2 regions of the Psychrobacillus sp. FSL K6-1464 genome follow, and region 1 is predicted to be linked to the other one. Evidence: a T-box and tRNA genes for the amino acid it is inferred to sense, from the RefSeq annotation. Region 1 holds a T-box; the other holds one or more tRNA genes.
What was found. The T-box of region 1 lies ahead of trpS (tryptophan--tRNA ligase). A T-box ahead of a tRNA ligase gene usually reads a tRNA of that ligase, here a tRNA-Trp.
Positions count from the first base shown of each region.

Region 2: it has a tRNA-Trp gene. The T-box ahead of trpS (tryptophan--tRNA ligase) is inferred to sense a tRNA for this amino acid. The anticodon was not compared.

Region 1 covers NZ_JBBOOP010000001.1:1,010,578-1,019,511, forward strand. The annotation lists gene MKX39_RS04775 (ATP-binding cassette domain-containing protein) at 1-147, shown strand, start outside; gene opp4B (oligopeptide ABC transporter permease) at 149-1,111, shown strand; gene MKX39_RS04785 (ABC transporter permease) at 1,140-2,048, shown strand; gene MKX39_RS04790 (oligopeptide ABC transporter substrate-binding protein) at 2,111-3,952, shown strand; gene trpS (tryptophan--tRNA ligase) at 4,196-5,188, opposite strand; T-box leader at 5,242-5,457, opposite strand; gene MKX39_RS04800 (DUF3899 domain-containing protein) at 5,511-5,855, opposite strand; gene MKX39_RS04805 (peptide ABC transporter substrate-binding protein) at 6,093-7,805, shown strand; gene opp3b (oligopeptide ABC transporter permease) at 8,003-8,934, shown strand, end outside.
Region 2 covers NZ_JBBOOP010000001.1:2,851,729-2,860,662, reverse strand. The annotation lists rRNA gene MKX39_RS14575 (16S ribosomal RNA) at 1-1,511, shown strand, start outside; tRNA gene MKX39_RS14570 (tRNA-Ile) at 1,607-1,683, shown strand; tRNA gene MKX39_RS14565 (tRNA-Ala) at 1,701-1,776, shown strand; rRNA gene MKX39_RS14560 (23S ribosomal RNA) at 1,892-4,820, shown strand; rRNA gene rrf (5S ribosomal RNA) at 4,941-5,056, shown strand; tRNA gene MKX39_RS14550 (tRNA-Asn) at 5,065-5,139, shown strand; tRNA gene MKX39_RS14545 (tRNA-Ser) at 5,145-5,236, shown strand; tRNA gene MKX39_RS14540 (tRNA-Glu) at 5,261-5,335, shown strand; tRNA gene MKX39_RS14535 (tRNA-Val) at 5,397-5,472, shown strand; tRNA gene MKX39_RS14530 (tRNA-Met) at 5,508-5,582, shown strand; tRNA gene MKX39_RS14525 (tRNA-Asp) at 5,586-5,661, shown strand; tRNA gene MKX39_RS14520 (tRNA-Phe) at 5,794-5,869, shown strand; tRNA gene MKX39_RS14515 (tRNA-Thr) at 5,879-5,954, shown strand; tRNA gene MKX39_RS14510 (tRNA-Tyr) at 5,961-6,044, shown strand; tRNA gene MKX39_RS14505 (tRNA-Trp) at 6,051-6,124, shown strand; tRNA gene MKX39_RS14500 (tRNA-His) at 6,152-6,227, shown strand; tRNA gene MKX39_RS14495 (tRNA-His) at 6,262-6,337, shown strand; tRNA gene MKX39_RS14490 (tRNA-Gln) at 6,339-6,410, shown strand; tRNA gene MKX39_RS14485 (tRNA-Gly) at 6,414-6,488, shown strand; tRNA gene MKX39_RS14480 (tRNA-Cys) at 6,499-6,572, shown strand; tRNA gene MKX39_RS14475 (tRNA-Leu) at 6,613-6,695, shown strand; gene MKX39_RS14470 (MBL fold metallo-hydrolase) at 6,966-7,814, opposite strand; gene MKX39_RS14465 (alpha/beta fold hydrolase) at 8,128-8,910, opposite strand.

The DNA.
Region 1 (8,934 bases):
CGAAAGAATATTCGAAGAGCTGTAGAAGTAGATTATTTAACGAATCACCATAATTATTATGATGAGAATGGAAGAGTTTTTGATTTACAAACAATCTCCAATACACATCAAGTGGCAATGAGTGCTCAGAACAAAGGGGGCATGTAATATGTGGAAAACAATAATTAGGCGTATTCTCGTAATGATTCCACAATTATTTGTACTTAGTCTTTTAATATTTATTATGGCGAAGTTTATGCCTGGGGACCCTTTTACAGGATTAATCACTCCAGAAACAGATCCCGCTAGAGTAGAAGAACTTCGTATTAAAGCTGGTTTCTATGACCCATGGTATGTTCAATATGTGAACTGGATTGGGAATGCTTTTCAAGGAGACTTTGGACGTAGCTACACCTTTAACGTCCCTGTTGCTGATTTAATCGGAGAGCGTGCGTTGAATACATTATGGTTATCTTTGTTAAGTGTATTTTTATTATATTTAATTGCCATTCCACTAGGAGTTATAGCTGGTAGATTCCATGACTCTCTCCTAGATAAAACGATTGTATTGTATAGCTTTATAGTTTTTGCCATACCAACATTTGTATTAGGATTGATCAATCTGTTCTTCTTCGGATATGAATTAGGTTGGTTCCCTACTAGTGGGACTGTAGATATTAAATACGAGTCTGGAACAGCTGGCTTCATATGGAGTAAGTTCTATCATATTTTATTACCAGCGATTACGTATGCCTTACTTGCGACTACTGGGATTATTCAGTACCTACGTTCCGAAATTATTGATTCTAAGTCGTTAGATTATGTACGGACTGCGAAAAGTAAAGGTATTCCGATCAATAAAGTATATTCTCGTCATATATTACGTAACTCGTTGTTACCGATTGCAGCCTTTTTAGGGTTTACAATTACAGGACTTCTAACTGGATCTATCTTTATTGAAACTATTTTTGGATATCATGGTATGGGACAATTGTTCATTCACGCAATTAATGGGCGTGATTATAGTGTAATTACAGCACTTGTTATGCTTTTTGGATTCTTAACATTATTAGGAAGTCTATTATCCGATATCATCATGAGCATCGTTGACCCTCGAATTAGGATTGACTAAAAAATAATGGATAAGGAGAGTCCAAATAATGAAAAATACGGAAGCTATTGAAGCATCAAAAGAGATGAAAGTAAGCTCTCCCCCGACTGGTTTCCAAGTTATTGCGCGGGAGTTCATGAAAGATAAATTAGCAATGTTCTCATTAATATCGTTAATTGTAGTTATTGGAAGCATATATATATGGGCATGGCAAATTGACCAAACTCAGCTTATGCGAATAAGCTTGCGTGACAAGCTAGCAGAACCAGGTGAAAAATTCTGGTTAGGAGCCGATAAAGGTGGGCGGGATATCCTTGGCCAATTAGTAGTAGGTGCGCGTAACTCATTGACAATTGCAATATCAGTTACATTATTAACAGGGTTTATCGGTGTAGTCATTGGTTTAGTGACAGGCTATTTTGGAGGATGGATTGATAATATCTTTATGCGTATTATTGATTTCTTCATTACTATACCTTCTCTTATGATTATCATTGTATTTGTAACTATCGTACCAAAATATAATATTCTCATATTCATTTTAATAATGAGTGTATTCTTATGGGTAGGTACTGCGCGGGTTATTCGAAGTAAAGCTCTTTCTGAAAGTAGGAGAGACTATATAAATGCATCGAAAACATTAGGCACAGGTAATTTTGTTATTATTTTCAAAGAAATGATGCCGAATTTAAGCTCTCTATTAATCGTGGAGATGACACTAAATTTTGCTGGAAATGTCGGATTGGAAACTGGACTATCGTTTTTAGGTTTTGGTTTACCGCCGTCTACACCAAGTTTAGGAACACTTGTAAGCTATGCAACAGATCCATTCATAATGGAAAATGCCTGGTGGAACTGGTTGCCAGCAGCATTACTAATCTTATTACTTATGTTAGCGATCAATTATGTTGGTCAGGCAATTCGAAGATCTGCTGATGCACGTCAACGACTTGGTTAAAAATAGTTATTAGACGCTAGAGCGTTTGATATATAAAAAGAGAATAAAAAGGAGGAAAAAGAATGAATAAGAAACTTTTAGCTTTACTTGCATTACTTTTGACAATGATGCTAGTTCTTGCCGCGTGTAATTCAGATGAAGACACTTCAAAACCTGCTGATGAGCCGGATAAGACAGAAGACGGTGGAGAAAAGGAAGATGATGGTGCAGAGGAAAATGCTGAAGAGCCTGCCTCAGACGATTTATTCTCTGTAGTACTTGATAACGAAGGTGAAGCTATAAAAGGAGGAACTTTACAAGTTGCATTAGTAAATGATTCTCCATTCCAAGGTATCTTCTCTTATACTCTATATGAAGATGCTTATGATGCAGAAATTATGGATTTCGCAACTAATGTACTGTTTGACACAGATGGAGATTTCCTAATTTCTGATGGTGGTATTGCTACATTAGAAGTTGACGATGCTAACAATAAAGCAACTGTTAAGATTAAAGACGGAGTTAAATGGTCAGATGGAGAGCCTCTTAAAATTGAGGATTTAATCCAACCTTACCTAATTATCGGTCATCCTGATTATGCAGGAGTTCGTTATGATTCAGACTTCCAAAATATTGTCGGAGCTGTAGAATATCATGATGGAAAAGCAGATACAATTTCTGGTTTGAAAAAAGTGGATGAAACTACTTTAGAAATTTCATTCAACAAAGTTTCTCCTGCAATCTACTCAGGTGGAGATGGACTATGGTTTTATGCTGAACCAAGTCATATCGTAAAAGATATTCCTGTTGCTGAATTACTTGAAAGTGATGCTGTACGTAAAAACCCAGTTACTCTAGGGGCATTCAAATTCGACAAAATCGTTCCTGGTGAGACTGTACAATTTGTACGCAATGACAACTACTGGAAAGGTCAAGCGAAACTGGATGGGGTAGTGATCAAAACAGTTCCAACTGCATCAGCTGCTAAAGCATTAGAAACTGGTGAATACGATATGGCTCTTTCTTTCCCAACAAGCGCTTATGAAAATGTAAAAGATCTTGAAAATATTACGCTTCTTGGTCGTCAAGAATTGTACTACTCTTATGTAGGATTCAAACTTGGGAAATATGACTATGATGCAAGTGTTGCAATTACAAATGAAGAAGAAGCAAAAATGGGTGACAAAGTACTACGTCAAGCAATGGGTTACGCTTTAGACATCGAGCAAGTTAATGAAGTATTCTACTTCGACTTACGTGAACGTGCTAATTCTCTAATTCCACCAGTATTTAAATCATTCCATGATTCTTCTATTGAAGGATATAACTATGATCCTGAAAAAGCTAAACAATTATTAGACGAAGCTGGATATAAAGATACTGATGGCGATGGTTTACGTGAAGATAAAAATGGAGAAAAACTTTCTATTAAATTAGCAGCTATGGCTGGTGATGAAACACAAGAGCAAGTAATCTCTTACTACCTACAAAACTGGGGTGAGGTTGGCTTAGACGTACAATTAGCTACAGGTCGTCTAATTGAATTCAACACATTCTATGATAAAGTTCAAGCAGATGATCCAGAAATCGATGTATTTATGGGTGCATGGGGTACAGGTACAAACCCATCTCCAGCAGGTTTATACTCTAAAACAGCTGTTTATAACTTCAGCCGTTACACATCTGAAGACCTTGAAGGATTGTTAACTGCAATCGATTCTCCTGAAGCAATTGATGGAGAGTTCCGTGCTAAGAAGTTCCGTGAATGGCAAGAATATATGCAAGATGTTTCTGCTGTAATTCCTATGCAATTCCGTTACGAATTACGCCCAATCAATGATCGTGTGAAAAACTGGGACTTCGGTTATGACACTGATTTCGATTATATCGATGTTGAACTAGTGGCTGATACTCCAGTTAAATAAATATTTTTTAAAAAAACCGCTCTTAAACGAAAGTTTAAGAGCGGTTTTTCATATGGTCTTATAAGGATGTGATACTAATAAGATTATTAATATTTTTAGTCAGTTATGGAATAGCAGTTATTAGCTGCTCACATTTAGTACTTTATTTGAACTTTTTATCGCTAGGCTACTCTTGGAGATCCGTCCTCATGTATATGATGGTGTCGACGGATTTTATACTTTTATGTGTGTCTATACTAGCAATTACTTTAGTCGTCTTCTTCCGAGACCCATTGCAGCTTCCATCTTAACTAAAGTTTCATTTGCAAGAGCCTGGGCTTTCTCTGCTCCTAAGTCTAAAATTTCATCCAGCTCAGTAGAATTGAGCAACTGCTCATATCTTTGTTGAATAGGGGTTAAATGCGCAATAATGACTTCGGCCACGGAGGCTTTGAAATCTCCATATCCCTTGCCTTCATATTTTTGTACAAGTGTTGGGATGGATACGTCTGTTAAAGCGGATTCAATTGTTAAGAGATTAGAAACTCCGGGTTTGTTTTCAGGATCGAAAGCAACGATACCTTCAGAATCTGTAACAGAGCTTTTAATTTTCTTTTCAATTTCCTTTGGACTATCCAAAAGTCGTATCGTAGCTTTTAGATTGGAATCTGATTTACTCATTTTCTTCAGTGGGTCTTGTAAGGATTTAATACGAGCTCCATTTTTGGGTAATTGAATTTGCGGAACTGTCAATACTTCACCATAGCGTTTGTTGAATCTTTCAGCTAAGTCTCTTGTTAACTCGACATGTTGAGTTTGATCATCACCAACAGGTACAATATCTGTTTGGTATAAAAGTATATCCGCTGCCATCAATGGTGGATAAGTTAACAATGCTGCTGAAACCGCATCTTTACCAGTAGATTTATCTTTGAATTGAGTCATTCTTTCCAATTCACCGATATAAGAAATACATTGCATAATCCAGCCAGCTTGTGTGTGAGCAGGAACTTCAGACTGTATAAATAATGTGGACTTCTCCGGATCAATACCGACAGCAATATATAATGCTGCTAATGAGCGAATATGATCACTTAGTTCTTTCGGGTCCTGCGCAATTGTAATAGCGTGCTGATCTACAATACAAAACACACAATCATAATCATGTTGTAATGCTGTGAATTGTCGGAAGGCACCAATGTAATTCCCTAGTGTGATAATTCCTGTTGGTTGTACGCCTGAAAAGATCTTCTTCATTTTTACTATCTCCTTTTGTATTGAAAAATAAAAAAAACATCACGCATCCCTATAAAAGGGACGAATGATGTTAAATCCGTGGTACCACCCAGCTTGCTAAAATAATTAGCCACTCTTGTTTCGTAACGTGAACGGGACGGTATATGCTACTTTACTTTCACATATACTGCTCAGAAGCCCATTCCATCTACCGTATGATCTGTTCACAGCGACCACAGACTCTCTTAGCATACGTCAGTAAATGTACTTTTCTTCTTCAAAGCTAAATTATTTAGTTTTGATTATTATATATAGAAGAAACACAAAAATCAAGGGATCTTAATTAGCTATAATAGATGAACAAAGCGATACACATACAAAACAAACTCGATAGTCCTAATGCGATAATCGGTTTATGTGGAAAAGAAAATACTTCTGATGGTAATCGCATCTGGCTTACATCATTTTTCATATGTTTAGGAGTAAATACTTTACGTGTACTTTCCGTAAAAAAATCAAAAAAACCTCCTGAAACGACATAAGTCATTAACCCTATAAATGTAATTGTACCGCCGACAAAAAAGGACATATTTATATAAGGTACGAGTTGGATTGTCTTATTAACTGCAAGCATTAATGTAACAATTATTACCTGACAACTAAGAAAGTAAATCAATCTTTTTTTCATATTTCACCTCTATCATTTTTAAATTATAAAATAGACACAGAAAATATGCAAAAAATTGATTATTTAAATTGCCAAAAAAAAGCAATTTCTTTTCCAAAGATTCACAATTGTTAGGACAATGTAATGATATTGTTACACTATTGTAAAAATATAAAAAAAAAACCTGTACAAGCTAGAAAGAAAATGTATAATAATAAATGTAATGAATTTTTCTGAATATTTAAGGAGGTTATTTATTTGAAGAATAGCAAGCTTGTATGGCTTTTAAGCCTACTGTTAGTTGTTGCTTTATTCCTAGCTGCATGTGGTGGCGATGATAAGGAAACTAAAGATGATACAACTACAGACACAGACGATAAAGACGCAACAACTGAAGAAACAGAAGTAGCAGCAGACGAGGAACAAGTTCTTAACTTGATCATGACTGCTGAAATTCCAACAATGGATTCAGCTCTAGTAACTGACGCAGTTGGTTTTGATCTACTTAACAACGTAAACGAAGGTTTATACCGTTTGAATCAAGAAAACATTGCTGTTCCTGCAATCTCTGATGGGGAACCCAAAGTTTCTGAAGATGGATTAGTTTATACTTTCACATTACGTGATTCTAACTGGTCTGATGGTACTCCAGTAACTGCTAATGACTTTGAATATTCATGGAAGCGTGCTATGAACCCAGATACTGCATCTGAATATGGTCCATATATGATGGCTGGTGTCATCAAAAACGCTACTGCAATTTCTAATGGCGAAATGGAATACACTGAGTTAGGTGTTAAAGCACTTGATGAAAAAACTTTAGAAGTTTCTCTTGAAAAACCAATTCCTTACTTCTTATCACTAATGTCATTTGGAACATTCTTACCACAAAGTGAAGCATTCGTTACTACGCAAGGTGAAAACTACGCGAAAAACTCTGAATCACTTTTATACAACGGACCGTTTACACTTGCTAAATGGGACGGAACAGGTTTATCTTGGCAACTACTTAAAAATGAAGAGTACTGGGATAAAGAAACTGTAAAGCTTACTGAAATTAATTATGATGTTATAAAAGAAACTGCAACAGCAGTTAACTTATATACAAATGGTGAAAAAGACCGTGCTGGACTATCTGGAGAATATGCAATGCAATATGCTGCTGATCCAGAGTTAGTAAATGAATTAGAAACTTCAGTATTCTATTTCAAATATAACCAAGAACGTAATGGAGAAAAAACTCCACTTGCTAACGTAAATATTCGTGAAGCAATTAGTAAAGCATTCAACAAAGAAGATTTAGCTTCTGTTGTATTAGCAAATGGTTCGACAGCTGCTTATTCATTCATTCCTTCAGATTTCGTGTTTGATGAAGATGGAAAAGACTTCCGTGACGTTAACGGAGACATGGCTGTATTCAATGTAGATGAAGCAAAAGCTGCATGGGAAAAAGGTTTATCAGAACTAGGAGTTACTGAACTTTCGATAGAAATTCTAGGTGGAGACACTGAACTTTCTAAAAAAATGGATGAATACTTCAAATCTCAATTAGAAGGTAATTTACCAGGATTGTCTATTACTCTTAAAGAAGTTCCATTTAATGTTCGTTTAGATCTTGATACAAACCAAGACTATGATATTCAAGTTGCAGGATGGGGACCAGATTATCAAGACCCATTCACATTCTTAAGCCTATGGGAAACTGATGGCGGTAACAACCAAATGTCATTCTCAAATCCTGAATACGATCAATTATTACAAGATATCAATGGTTCATTGGCTCTAGATACTGAAGCTCGTTGGGAAGCAATGGCTAAAGCTGAAAAAATGATCGTTGATGAAGAATTTGCAGTTGGACCAATCTACCAACGTGGATTAATGTTCCTTCAAAAACCATATGTAAAAGGTATAATTGCTCACCCATTCGGTGGAGATTATAGTTACAAATGGGCATATATTGAAGGTAAATAAGCTTATTAATAATTTTTAAAATCTCATAGCTAGAGAGTATATGGTTCCTAATGGATCATGTACTCTCTTTTTAAATGAATCAGAATTCACAAAATATTTAATATTATATTTTAGTTTTGACAACTATCCACATTAAATGTTTAATATATTAGTAGCATGTTAATGTCAAAAAAATATTGTTTGTTGGAGGTGCAAAGATGACAAAATACATTACTCGTCGTATTTTTTATATGTTTATTACGTTTTTCCTGATTGCGACGGCAACATTTTTTTTAATGAAGGCGCTTCCAGGATCCCCGATTAGCTCTGCTTCAAAACTATCCCCTACACAACTTGCGGTAGTTGAAGCGAAATATGGATTAGATCAACCGATTCCAGTACAGTATGCTAAGTATATGCTGAATCTAGCGCAAGGTGATTTAGGAAATTCATTCCAATTTAAGAATGCCAGCGTTACAGATTTAATAATAGATCGACTAGGACCATCTCTGATACTGGGTACTCAAGGTTTAGTTCTTGGTGTGACTCTCGGTATACTATTGGGCATGATTGCAGCATTAAGGCAAAATACTATTTGGGATTACGGTAGTACATTCGTGGCTATCATCGGTATATCTATTCCATCTTTCGTTTTTGCAACTTTCCTTCAATATTGGTTGGCAGTTCAATGGGAACTATTCCCGGTGGCATTGTGGAAGGATGGCTGGATGTCCAGCGTACTCCCATCTATTGCTTTAGCAATGGGACCACTTGCAACAGCTTCTCGATTTATACGAACGGAAATGATTGAAGTTTTAAGTTCGGATTATATTACTCTAGCAAAATCTAAAGGGGCCAACGGTTTTGAAATTGCATTTAAGCATGCTTTCCGAAATGCATTGATCCCGCTAGTTACAGTTTTAGGACCACTTGCAGCAGGATTATTAACTGGATCTCTAGTTATTGAACAAATCTTTGCAATTCCGGGTATCGGAGAGCAATTTGTTAAATCCATTATGTCTAATGACTTCTCTATAATTATGGGAACTACATTATTCTTCTCTGCATTCTTAATTGTCGTAATATTCTTAGTAGATGTGCTTTATGGCATTATCGATCCACGTATTCGTTTGTCAGGAGGTAAAGATTA
Region 2 (8,934 bases), 1.8 Mb from region 1:
TGCCTAATACATGCAAGTCGAGCGAATGACGAAGAAGCTTGCTTCTTCTGATTTAGCGGCGGACGGGTGAGTAACACGTGGGCAACCTGCCCTGTAGATTGGGATAACTCCGGGAAACCGGGGCTAATACCGAATAATCCATTTCCTCACATGGGGAGATGTTAAAAGACGGCATCTCGCTGTCACTACAGGATGGGCCCGCGGCGCATTAGCTAGTTGGTGAGGTAACGGCTCACCAAGGCGACGATGCGTAGCCGACCTGAGAGGGTGATCGGCCACACTGGGACTGAGACACGGCCCAGACTCCTACGGGAGGCAGCAGTAGGGAATCTTCCACAATGGACGAAAGTCTGATGGAGCAATGCCGCGTGAGTGAAGAAGGTTTTCGGATCGTAAAACTCTGTTGTGAGGGAAGAACAAGTACGAGAGTAACTGCTCGTACCTTGACGGTACCTCATTAGAAAGCCACGGCTAACTACGTGCCAGCAGCCGCGGTAATACGTAGGTGGCAAGCGTTGTCCGGAATTATTGGGCGTAAAGCGCGCGCAGGCGGTCCTTTAAGTCTGATGTGAAATCCCACGGCTCAACCGTGGAAGGTCATTGGAAACTGGGGGACTTGAGTACAGAAGAGGAAAGCGGAATTCCAAGTGTAGCGGTGAAATGCGTAGAGATTTGGAGGAACACCAGTGGCGAAGGCGGCTTTCTGGTCTGTAACTGACGCTGAGGCGCGAAAGCGTGGGGAGCAAACAGGATTAGATACCCTGGTAGTCCACGCCGTAAACGATGAGTGCTAAGTGTTAGGGGGTTTCCGCCCCTTAGTGCTGCAGCTAACGCATTAAGCACTCCGCCTGGGGAGTACGGTCGCAAGACTGAAACTCAAAGGAATTGACGGGGGCCCGCACAAGCGGTGGAGCATGTGGTTTAATTCGAAGCAACGCGAAGAACCTTACCAGGTCTTGACATCCCGCTGACCGGCCTAGAGATAGGCTTTTCCCTTCGGGGACAGCGGTGACAGGTGGTGCATGGTTGTCGTCAGCTCGTGTCGTGAGATGTTGGGTTAAGTCCCGCAACGAGCGCAACCCTTGATCTTAGTTGCCAGCATTTAGTTGGGCACTCTAAGGTGACTGCCGGTGATAAACCGGAGGAAGGTGGGGATGACGTCAAATCATCATGCCCCTTATGACCTGGGCTACACACGTGCTACAATGGACGGTACAGAGGGTCGCAACCCCGCGAGGGTGAGCAAATCCCATAAAACCGTTCTCAGTTCGGATTGTAGGCTGCAACTCGCCTACATGAAGCCGGAATCGCTAGTAATCGTGGATCAGCATGCCACGGTGAATACGTTCCCGGGCCTTGTACACACCGCCCGTCACACCACGAGAGTTTGTAACACCCGAAGTCGGTGGGGTAACCCTTACGGGAGCCAGCCGCCGAAGGTGGGACAGATGATTGGGGTGAAGTCGTAACAAGGTAGCCGTATCGGAAGGTGCGGCTGGATCACCTCCTTTCTAAGGATAATATCGGAATACGAATCTTTATTCGTATCTTAACGTTTTGCAGTTCAGTTTTGAATGTTCATATTTATTATATGGAAATTCAAAGAGGGCCTATAGCTCAGCTGGTTAGAGCGCACGCCTGATAAGCGTGAGGTCGATGGTTCGAGTCCATTTAGGCCCACCATACCCTTTTTAAACCCCGGGGCCTTAGCTCAGCTGGGAGAGCGCCTGCCTTGCACGCAGGAGGTCAGCGGTTCGATCCCGCTAGGCTCCACCAAAGATTATTATTTGTTCTTTGAAAACTGGATAAAACGACATTGAAACAATAAACAACAAGAAATTCTGTTGTGATTATTTACGTAATCACAACGTGTAAGACTTTTTAACTTTTAGGTTAAGTTAATAAGGGCGCACGGTGAATGCCTTGGCACTAGGAGTCGACGAAGGACGGCACTAACACCGATATGCTTCGGGGAGCTGTAAGTGAGCTTTGATCCGGAGATTTCCGAATGGGGAAACCCACTGTTCGTAATGGAGCAGTACATTTGCGTGAATACATAGCGCATCTGAGACACACCCAGGGAACTGAAACATCTAAGTACCTGGAGGAAGAGAAAGAAAATTCGATTCCCTGAGTAGCGGCGAGCGAAACGGGAATAGCCCAAACCAAAAGGCTTGCCTTTTGGGGTTGTAGGACACTCTACATAGAGTTACAAAGGAATGAGTTAGACGAAGCGATCTGGAAAGGTCCGCAGGATAGGGTAAAAGCCCCGTAGTCTAAAATTCATTCTCTCTTGAGTGTATCCTGAGTACGGCGGAACACGTGAAATTCCGTCGGAATCTGGGAGGACCATCTCCCAAGGCTAAATACTACCTAGTGACCGATAGTGAACCAGTACCGTGAGGGAAAGGTGAAAAGCACCCCGGAAGGGGAGTGAAATAGATCCTGAAACCGTGTGCCTACAAGTAGTTAGAGCCCGTTAATGGGTGATAGCGTGCCTTTTGTAGAATGAACCGGCGAGTTACGATCCCATGCAAGGTTAAGTCGAGAAGACGGAGCCGCAGCGAAAGCGAGTCTGAATAGGGCGAATGAGTATGTGGTCGTAGACCCGAAACCAGGTGATCTACCCATGTCCAGGATGAAGGTAAGGTAACACTTACTGGAGGTCCGAACCCACGCACGTTGAAAAGTGCGGGGATGAGGTGTGGGTAGCGGAGAAATTCCAATCGAACCTGGAGATAGCTGGTTCTCTCCGAAATAGCTTTAGGGCTAGCCTCAAACGTTAGAATCTTGGAGGTAGAGCACTGTTTGGACTAGGGGCCCATCCCGGGTTACCGAATTCAGACAAACTCCGAATGCCAATGATTTATGTTTGGGAGTCAGACTGCGAGTGATAAGATCCGTAGTCAAGAGGGAAACAGCCCAGACCACCAGCTAAGGTCCCAAAGTATTTGTTAAGTGGAAAAGGATGTGGCGTTGCTTAGACAACCAGGATGTTGGCTTAGAAGCAGCCATCATTTAAAGAGTGCGTAATAGCTCACTGGTCGAGTGACGCTGCGCCGAAAATGTATCGGGGCTAAACAAATCACCGAAGCTGTGGATTGATACCTTTGGTATCAGTGGTAGGAGAGCGTTCTAAGGGCGTTGAAGTCAGACCGGAAGGACTGGTGGAGCGCTTAGAAGTGAGAATGCCGGTATGAGTAGCGAAAGACGGGTGAGAATCCCGTCCACCGTATGACTAAGGTTTCCTGAGGAAGGCTCGTCCGCTCAGGGTTAGTCGGGACCTAAGCCGAGGCCGATAGGCGTAGGCGATGGATAACAGGTTGATATTCCTGTACCACCAAACCACCGTTTGAGTAATGGGGGGACGCAGAAGGATAGGGTAAGCATGCTGTTGGTTATGCATGTCCAAGCAGTAAGGTGTGAATGTAGGCAAATCCGCATTCTTTAACATTGAGCTGTGATGGCGAGGACGTATGTCTAGAGTTCCTGATTTCACACTGCCAAGAAAAGCCTCTAGCGAGGTGAAAGGTGCCCGTACCGCAAACCGACACAGGTAGTCGAGGAGAGAATCCTAAGGTGAGCGAGAGAACTCTCGTTAAGGAACTCGGCAAAATGACCCCGTAACTTCGGGAGAAGGGGTGCTCTTTTGGGTTCATAGCCTAGAAGAGCCGCAGTGAATAGGCCCAGGCGACTGTTTAGCAAAAACACAGGTCTATGCAAAACCGTAAGGTGAAGTATATGGGCTGACGCCTGCCCGGTGCTGGAAGGTTAAGAGGAGTGCTTAGCGCAAGCGAAGGTGCGAATTGAAGCCCCAGTAAACGGCGGCCGTAACTATAACGGTCCTAAGGTAGCGAAATTCCTTGTCGGGTAAGTTCCGACCCGCACGAAAGGCGTAACGATCTGGGCACTGTCTCAACGAGAGACTCGGTGAAATTATAGTACCTGTGAAGATGCAGGTTACCCGCGACAGGACGGAAAGACCCCGTGGAGCTTTACTATAGCTTGATATTGAATTTTGGTGCAACTTGTACAGGATAGGCAGGAGCCTTAGAGCCCGGAGCGCCAGCTTCGGAGGAGGCGTCGGTGGGATACTGCCCTGGTTGTATTGAAATTCTAACCCATACCCGTAACCCGGGTAGGAGACAGTGTCAGGCGGGTAGTTTGACTGGGGCGGTCGCCTCCTAAAGTGTAACGGAGGCGCCCAAAGGTTCCCTCAGAATGGTTGGAAATCATTCGAAGAGTGTAAAGGCAGAAGGGAGCTTGACTGCGAGACCTACAAGTCGAGCAGGGTCGAAAGACGGGCTTAGTGATCCGGTGGTTCCGCATGGAAGGGCCATCGCTCAACGGATAAAAGCTACCCCGGGGATAACAGGCTTATCTCCCCCAAGAGTCCACATCGACGGGGAGGTTTGGCACCTCGATGTCGGCTCATCGCATCCTGGGGCTGTAGTCGGTCCCAAGGGTTGGGCTGTTCGCCCATTAAAGCGGTACGCGAGCTGGGTTCAGAACGTCGTGAGACAGTTCGGTCCCTATCCGTCGTGGGCGTAGGAAATTTGAGAGGAGCTGTCCTTAGTACGAGAGGACCGGGATGGACACACCGCTGGTGTACCAGTTGTTCTGCCAAGAGCATCGCTGGGTAGCTATGTGTGGACGGGATAAGTGCTGAAAGCATCTAAGCACGAAGCCCCCCTCAAGATGAGATTTCCCATTACGCAAGTAAGTAAGATCCCTCAAAGACGATGAGGTAGATAGGTTCGGGGTGGAAGCGTGGCGACACGTGCAGCTGACGAATACTAATCGATCGAGGACTTAACCAAATTTTGTTTAACGTAACAATGTCGTTTATCCAGTTTTGAAAGTACAAAAAAAATATAAAAAAAAGCTTGAATTATTTTCTAGTTTTGTTATACTAAGTATTGTCTTTCAAATTAATAAGGTCTAGTGATGATGGCGAAGAGGTCACACCCGTTCCCATACCGAACACGGAAGTTAAGCTCTTCAGCGCCGATGGTAGTTGGGGGTCTCCCCCTGTGAGAGTAGGACGTTGCTAGGCTGTATTATTCCGAAGTAGCTCAGTGGTAGAGCAATCGACTGTTAATCGATTGGTCGTAGGTTCGAGTCCTACCTTCGGAGCCATTTTAGGAGAGCTGTCCGAGTGGCCGAAGGAGCACGATTGGAAATCGTGTAGGCGGGTTAAACTGTCTCAAGGGTTCAAATCCCTTGCTCTCCGCCAGATTAGTTTTCTACATAAAAGTATGGCCCCTTGGTCAAGCGGTTAAGACACCGCCCTTTCACGGCGGTAACACGGGTTCGAATCCCGTAGGGGTCACCATTTATTAAATTGAACGAATGAAGTTGACGCAGAGATGCGAAGATTATCGTAATTTTACCCAGGAGGATTAGCTCAGCTGGGAGAGCATCTGCCTTACAAGCAGAGGGTCGGCGGTTCGAGCCCGTCATCCTCCACCATTTCTTTTGAAACAAATTAGCAATTATAGTATTGTCGCGGGGTGGAGCAGTGGTAGCTCGTCGGGCTCATAACCCGAAGGTCGCAGGTTCAAATCCTGTCCCCGCAACCAAATGGTCCCGTGGTGTAGCGGTTAACATGCCTGCCTGTCACGCAGGAGATCGCCGGTTCGATCCCGGTCGGGACCGCCATTTTTTAAAAGATTGGTGATAAGCAAGAAGGTCGAGGAAGCGATTGAGTGATGGAAGAAACGTACTAAAGTACGTGACTAACTGAACGAATGAAGCTGACAAAGAGATTCGCAGCTTAGCACAATCAAATTTGGCTCAGTAGCTCAGTCGGTAGAGCAAAGGACTGAAAATCCTTGTGTCGGCGGTTCGATTCCGTCCTGAGCCACCATATTTATAAGCCGGAATAGCTCAACTGGTAGAGCAACTGACTTGTAATCAGTAGGTTGAGGGTTCAAGTCCTTTTTCCGGCACCATACACTGGTGGGGTAGCGAAGTGGCTAAACGCGGCGGACTGTAAATCCGCTCCTTCGGGTTCGGCGGTTCGAATCCGTCCCCCACCACCAGTTTTTAGGGGCATAGTTTAACGGTAGAATAGAGGTCTCCAAAACCTTTGATGTGGGTTCGATTCCTACTGCCCCTGCCAATTTTTTTTAGTTAGCTTTGAATAATGGCGGTTGTGGCGAAGTGGTTAACGCATCGGATTGTGATTCCGACATTCGGGGGTTCAATTCCCCTCAGTCGCCCCATATTCCTTAGTAGTTAGCTCTTTTTTTATTTGTGGCGGTTGTGGCGAAGTGGTTAACGCACCGGATTGTGATTCCGGCATTCGGGGGTTCAATTCCCCTCAGTCGCCCCATTGGGGTATAGCCAAGCGGTAAGGCAATGGATTTTGATTCCATCATGCCCTGGTTCGAATCCAGGTACCCCAGTTTGCGGAAGTAGTTCAGTGGTAGAACACCACCTTGCCAAGGTGGGGGTCGCGAGTTCGAACCTCGTCTTCCGCTCCAATTACTTTACGGCGGCATAGCCAAGTGGTAAGGCACAGGTCTGCAACACCTTTATCACCGGTTCAAATCCGGTTGCCGCCTCCAATTTTTAAAAATGATTTAATAACTGCCTAGTATTTATTTTGCCGGTGTGGCGGAATTGGCAGACGCGCGGGACTCAAAATCCCGTATCCTCTGGATGTGCCGGTTCGACCCCGGCCACCGGTATAAAAGCAAAGAACCCTTGATATTTCAAGGGTTCTTTTTTTGGGAAAATGTAGATAACATAGTTGTACTATAAATAGAAAAAGAAATTACTCACGGTTTCAATAGTAGTAAGAATAAGCCCAAGAGAAATCACCTCTTGGGCTTTATATGTTTATGAACTAACACAAAGCTTTTGATCATTTAGTGTGTTCCTACAATAGTTAGGAATCAACATGGCAAACTCCGTACTCCTTTGGAATTTAGTGCAATTCTCTTTAGCAACGATACATGTTACGCAAAACCATTTACAAAGTACTCGATTATTTCTAAATCGTCTTCCGTCACGTCACGGTCAAAAAGAGAGGACATCTCTTCTACAATTGCCTCTATTTTTCCTTTATGTTTATTTGTTAATTCTGCACTTGTCTTTAATAATGATACAAAGGAAGTAAATTCATCCTTTGTTAAAGGTGCTGGATGATGAGATAGGAAGAAGATTTCTGCGTCATAGCCTTCAATTTTCTCCAAAAGCTTATACATCTTTTCAATGGTATAATGCCACTTTTCTGCGTACATATTTGCATAGAGACAGTCACCAAGAAATAATGTCTTTTCCTCTGCTATATAAATGAGATTCGAATCAGGTGAATGATCTCCACCAACATGTTCAATGATACAGGTAACCCCACCTATATTAAGTTTGATTTGCTTGTCAAAAATGATAGTGGGATCTGGTATGATAACTTCTCGCATACTTCCTAGCTCTAGCTTTATCGCATCTGCACAAAAAGGAATTTCAATCCCTGCTTCGACACGTCCATCCAACTCCTTATCTTCCCATGATAGCTTTTGAAGTTCTTTTACTTTGTTATAGGTCATGGAATTGGCAACTGAAGGAACATCCATTTCACGTAAGCCAAATACATGATCCCAATGCCAATGTGTGAGAGCCAGAATATCCCCTGTGAGATGATAGGAAGCTAATTGCTCTTTAAAGTATTTAGCATGATTAGAAGAATTACCAGCATCAATCAGTAGAGTCTGTTTGTCCCCTACAATAGCAGCTAATATCGGTCGATCTGTCTTTTGATATGGAGGCAGGTAAAAGAGTCGATCGGAAAGTTTTTTCAATGTTTGCATGAACTCGTACTCCTTAGATATGTTTGTAACGTTCATTATATACTACTGTTACAGGTGATGAGAAATAAAACTAGAAGTGTAATTGAACTTTGCATTTCGGGAGGGGATACAAAGTTGTTAAATCTAGTTGCATATAAGTTTGCTCGTGCAAACATGTAAAATTTATTATTGTTTGATAAAGATCCACTTTCATTTAATTTTTTAAACTATATATGTACTTTAGTAAGTGAGACTCTTAAAGGTAGAGTTTGAAAAGATTCACAAGATAGCTTATTAAGCCCTCCCGTGAACCAATTCTAATAGTAAGTAAAACCTATCCAACAAACTGTTTGATTAGCTCGTTAAATTTTTCTCGTTCTTCCCAGAAAAGCCCATGTCCGCTATAGTGAAATGGAACGAGATGCGAATTTTTTATGGCTTCGTTAAGCTCTTGAGCTTGTTTAAATGGCACAAGCTTGTCATGCACACCATGAACGATTAATGTAGGAACTGTTATTTTAGGAAGATCAGTATCAAGCTTTTCATCTCTTAAAGTGTTGATAATTGCTGCAGTGGACCATCCAGCTGCCTGTAGTCCTAATCCATTAAACCAATTAGAGAATGGGGCAGAAATATATTGAAAGAAAAAAGTATCTGTTACACCTTGCATCATTTTAGGTCGGTCGTTTAATGTTTCTGTAAGAAGTCGGTTCGCTGTTTCTTGTGTAAATCCAGTTGGAGCAGCGGCGTCTATTAGAATCAGTCTCGATAATCCGTAAGCATTGTGACGAGTCGCATATCGTATAGCGATTGCTCCTCCTGTAGAATGGCCAGCTAGAGTAAAGTTGGTTAACTGGAGTGATTTAACTACTGCATGGATGTCATCTGCTAGTCTGTCAAAGTTGTAACCATGGATTGGTCTATCTGACTTTCCAAAACCTCTCCAGTCAATACCTATACAGCGGTAACCCATTGATGGGAGAACATCATACTGATATTCGAATTGTTCATGGTTTAAAGGCCAACCATGTAAAAATACAATTGTCTTGCTTGCACTAGGATTAATATCCTCTACAAATAAATTAACACCTTGTTCTACGTTTACAAAGTAACCCACGCCAATTCCTCCATGAAAAAGTTT